2 regions of the Blastococcus sp. SYSU D00669 genome follow, and region 2 is predicted to be linked to the other one. Evidence: predicted binding sites of a transcription regulator. Region 2 holds the regulator's gene; the other holds the start of a gene.

The links. The regulator LexA, encoded in region 2, represses DNA repair genes until DNA is damaged. The targets are predictions, from matches to a motif close to TCGAACANNTGTTCGA.
Region 1: ACI8AF_RS08700 (DUF6504 family protein) is a predicted target of LexA. The motif match lies at 950-965, and genes of this name have one in related genera.

The regions. Positions count from the first base shown of each region.
Region 1 is NZ_JBJGZV010000009.1:76,966-79,125, forward strand. It holds gene ACI8AF_RS08690 (DNA polymerase III subunit alpha) at 1-10, opposite strand, end outside; gene ACI8AF_RS08695 (SAV_6107 family HEPN domain-containing protein) at 7-504, opposite strand; gene ACI8AF_RS08700 (DUF6504 family protein) at 504-851, opposite strand; gene ACI8AF_RS08705 (YbaK/EbsC family protein) at 1,150-1,680, shown strand; gene ACI8AF_RS08710 (GNAT family N-acetyltransferase) at 1,677-2,160, shown strand, end outside.
Region 2 is NZ_JBJGZV010000063.1:4,978-7,137, forward strand. It holds gene ACI8AF_RS26295 (hypothetical protein) at 1-67, opposite strand, end outside; gene ACI8AF_RS26300 (LysM peptidoglycan-binding domain-containing protein) at 205-792, opposite strand; gene lexA (transcriptional repressor LexA) at 1,012-1,821, shown strand; gene ACI8AF_RS26310 (hypothetical protein) at 1,840-2,160, opposite strand, start outside.

The DNA of each region.
Region 1 (2,160 bases), on a different contig from region 2:
CGGCGTTCACTTCCTCGAGCCGGACCCGCCGACCACCCGGGGACGGGGGGCGGCCGGCCGGACCGGCTCGGGGACGAGGGTGCCGAGGGTGTGCTCGACCACGGTGAGGAAGGCGCCGACGTCGCGGACCAGGTCGGCGGCCTCGCGCTCGGTGACCGCCCGGGAGAGCCCGGCCTCGGCCGCGGCCCGCTTGGCGGCGCCGGCGGCGAAGAAGGTGGCCCACTCCCCCAGCTCGGGCGCGACCTGGCCGAGCAGCACCCAGGCGCTGCGTGGCCGGCGGCGGCCGGCCTCCGGGCGGGTGCGGGCGGCGAGCACGGCGGCGGCGCCGCGCAGCGCGCCCAGGTGCGCGGTGGCGTACCGACGGCGGGGGTCGTCGGTGCACGCCGCGGCCTCGGCCAGGGCGCGGCGCGCCTGGTCGAGCAGCCCTGCGGCCGCCGGGGGCAGGGGCGGTGGCAGGGGCAGCTGGTCGGCGGACTCGAACGACATGGCTCGCGCGGCGCCCATCAGTCGTGCACCCGCACGAGCCACCAGCGGTTGCCGGCGGCGTCCCAGGACAGGTCGTAGACGCCGGCGAAGCTCATCCGCGACCGGCCGGCCCGCACCGCCTCGACCCGCCACACCTCGCGGGAGGCGACCAGCTCGGCCGAGGCGCCGGAAGAGGACCCGGAGGAGGCGGCGTGCTGCCGCCACCACGGGGCGGTCTCCACCCAGGAGTCGAGCAGCTCGCCCACGACGTAGCGCGACTGCCCGCGCCAGAACTGCGCCGGGCCGAGCGGGCCGCGCTCGACCTGCACCTCCTCGCCGAGCCGGGTCCGATCCCCGACCCCGGCCCCGCCGAGCACCCGGCTCATCGCACACTCCCCTGCTCTGCGTCGCCGCCGGTCCACCGCCCGGGCGGGGAAGGACCCGAGAGCGGCGGATGCCGGCTGCGCTCGGACCCACCTGGTGATCGAACATCTGTTCGAACACCAGGAAGTACACCGGACGGGCACGGGCCCGTCAAGTCGAGCGCCTCCCGGCGCGCCGCCCCTCTCGACCCCGATGGAAGCAGCCACCACCGACGGTTTCCGCGGTCGGCGGGGACCTGGGAGCAGGACCCGGGGGCGGATCGGGGCGCGCGGGTTCCGGGGCCGGTGGCAGGATTCCCCCATGACCCGTCCCGCGCACCCACGGGTCGCCGAGATGGCCGAGCTGCTGGCCGCCTCCGGCGCCTCCGGCCGGGTGCGCGAGCTGCCGGGCAGCGCCCGCACCGCCGCCGAGGCCGCCGCGCAGCTGGGGGTGCCGGTCGGCGCCATCGCCAGCAGCCTCGTGTTCGACGTCGACGGGGCGCCGCTGCTGGTCCTCACCAGCGGCGGCCACCGCGTCGACGAGGTCCAGGTGGCCGGCCTGCTCGGCGTCCCGAACGTGCGGCGGGCCTCGCCCGACTTCGTCCGCCGGCACACCGGCCAGCCGATCGGCGGCGTGGCCCCGATCGGCCACCCCGACCCGATCGGCACGCTGGTCGACGTCGAGCTCGCCCGCTACGACCAGGTGTGGGCCTCGGCCGGGCACCCGACGGCGGTCTTCCCCACCAGCTACGACGAGCTGCTCCGGCTCACCGCGGGCACCGCCGCCGAGGTCGGTGGCGCCCTCGAGCCGGGCACCGGCCCCGACGTCGAGGAGGCGGTGGAGGCACCGTGACCGGCACCCGGCCCGCCGTGCGGGTCACCGAGCTGCCCGTGCGGTGGATCCGCGACCACATGCACGAGGCGCTGGCCATCTACGGCCTGGCGATGGGCTACGACCCCTCGGTCGTGGCCGGGCGCTACGGCTACGCCATGCAGCACACCGAGCGCGCGGGATTCCGCGCGGTGGGCGCCTTCGCCGAGACGCCGGACGGCGAGGAGCTGGTCGGCTTCGGCTACGGCTACCTGGTCGCCCCTGGGCAGTGGTGGCACGACCAGGTGCGCGCGGCGCTGGACCGGCGGACGGCGAAGCGCTGGCTGCCCGGCGCGTTCGAGGTCTGCGAGCTGCACGTGCACCCCGACCACCAGAGCCGCGGCCTGGGCCGGCAGCTGCTGCACGCGCTGCTGGCCGACCTGTCCTACCCGGCGGCGCTGCTGTCGACCCCGGACGCCGACACCAAGGCCTTCCGGCTGTACCACGCCGACGGCTTCGTCG
Region 2 (2,160 bases):
AGTAGGCCTCGACGGCCTGGGGCGAACTGGTGAACACCGCTGCACGACTCTCGATGGCGCCTGGCACGCGACGACCGTATGCGCTGCAGCCAGTACACAGCGTGAAGCCACGGGTACTGAGGGTTGACGAAGTCGGCCCCTCGATCTTGTCGGTGTCCTTGCGGTACCCGCTCGGCTCGGAGGCGGCGCCCGGCCGGTCGGCGCTCACGGCAGCTCGAGGACCTGCCCCGGCACCAGCTCGGTGCCGTCGAGGTGGTTGACCCGCTGCAGGGCGTCGACGACGGCGCGGACGTCCTCGTCGCCGGCCACCGCGCCGGCGATGGACCACAGAGTGTCCCCCGGCTGGACCACGACCCGGCTCTCGCCCACCAGCTGCAGCCCGTCCTCACCGCCGCCGGTGACCAGCGGACCCAGCCAGGCGCCCACCGCCACCCCGGCACCCAGGGCCAGCGCGACCGCGATCCGCCGGGCGCGCCGGGTCAACCGCAGCGGGACCGGTTCCGGGCGCGTCGCGGCGCCCCGCCGGGGAGCGGTGCAGCCACCGCCCCGCACGGGCCGCGCCGGGGCGGCCGGACCTGTGGCGGGCACCCGCCCGCCGGGCGCGGGCCGGCGGGGCCGGGGGGCCGGCGGGGTCGCGGCCGGCGCCCTCCCGGCCCCGGCGCGCGGCGCGGACTGCGGCGACCTGGCCGACCGCACGCCCTCGGGCGGGCAGGCGACGGAGCGCAGCGACGGGCGCCAGGGCGCCTGCACCGACTCGTCGAACTCCAGCACGGCCTGCTGCACGCTTCCCACGGCCACTCCTCCCGGCTGTTGCGGATCCCCGACGTTCTCGAACAGGCGTTCGAATCGAACGTCTGTGCGATGTCTACCGGAGGTCGCCGAGAGAAGCGACCCGACACGGCCTGCCTTCGAACGTGTGTTTGATAGTTCGCGTCGACAGCGCTACCGTCTGCTACCGACGACGACGGACGCGCGGGACGGCTGCACCGGCCCGGCGGGCGAGGAGGAGACGTGGCGAGCACGAGGGGGACGTCGGGCGGACGCCGGGTACCCGGCGACGGCGGCACGGGCACCCGGCGCCGCGCCGCGCGCGCCGGCGAGCCGGCCGGGGCGACCGGGACCGCGACGGAGGAGCGGACCGCGGCCGTGCGCGCCTTCCCCGACCGCGGCGAGGCCGGCGACGGGCTCACCCAGCGGCAGCGCCGCGTCCTGGAGGTCATCCGCGACTCCGTCGAGCGGCGCGGCTACCCGCCCTCGGTGCGCGAGATCGGCGAGGCGGTCGGGCTGTCGTCGGCCTCCTCGGTGGCGCACCAGCTCTCGGTGCTGCAGAAGAAGGGCTGGCTGCGCCGCGACCCCAACCGTCCCCGCGCCCTCGACGTGCGGCTGCCCGGCGAGCAGTCCCTGCCGGCCGCGGCGGCCACCGGCAGCGACGACACCGCCGTGCCGGCGCCCACCTACGTCCCCCTGGTCGGCCGGATCGCCGCCGGTGGCCCGGTGCTCGCCGAGCAGGCCGTGGAGGACGTCTTCCCGCTGCCGCGCGAGCTCGTCGGCGACGGCACGCTCTTCATGCTCAAGGTCGCCGGTGACTCCATGGTCGAGGCCGCGATCTGCGACGGCGACTGGGTCGTCGTGCGCCAGCAGCCCACGGCCGAGAACGGCGAGATCGTCGCGGCCATGATCGACGGCGAGGCCACGGTGAAGACCTACAAGCGCCGCGACGGGCACGTGTGGCTGCTGCCGCACAACCCGGCGTACGAGCCCATCCCGGGTGACGACGCGACGATCCTCGGCCGGGTCGTCACCGTCCTGCGCCGGGTCTGACCGCTCGGCGGGGCGGGGCTAGACCCCGCTCCGCCGGAGTCGCCGGAACAGGCTGCCCACGCCGACCACCACCGTGGCGACCGCGGCGGCGACCAGAGCGGCCGTGAACGTGGGCGGCCCCCCGGCGGGGTCACCCGTGACCGCCGCCGACGCCGCGGCGGCCACCGGCTCGAGCTGGGCCGTGGTCGGCACGACGGTCACGTCCCCCGGCAGGCCCTCACCGGCGACGACGAGCTGGCGGTCGTCCGCGCTGAAGCTGATCGCCTCGCCCTGCGGCGCGGGCGGCAGCGGCACGCGCACCGGCTCCCCGGCCAGCGCGCCGGGCACGTCCGACCCGCT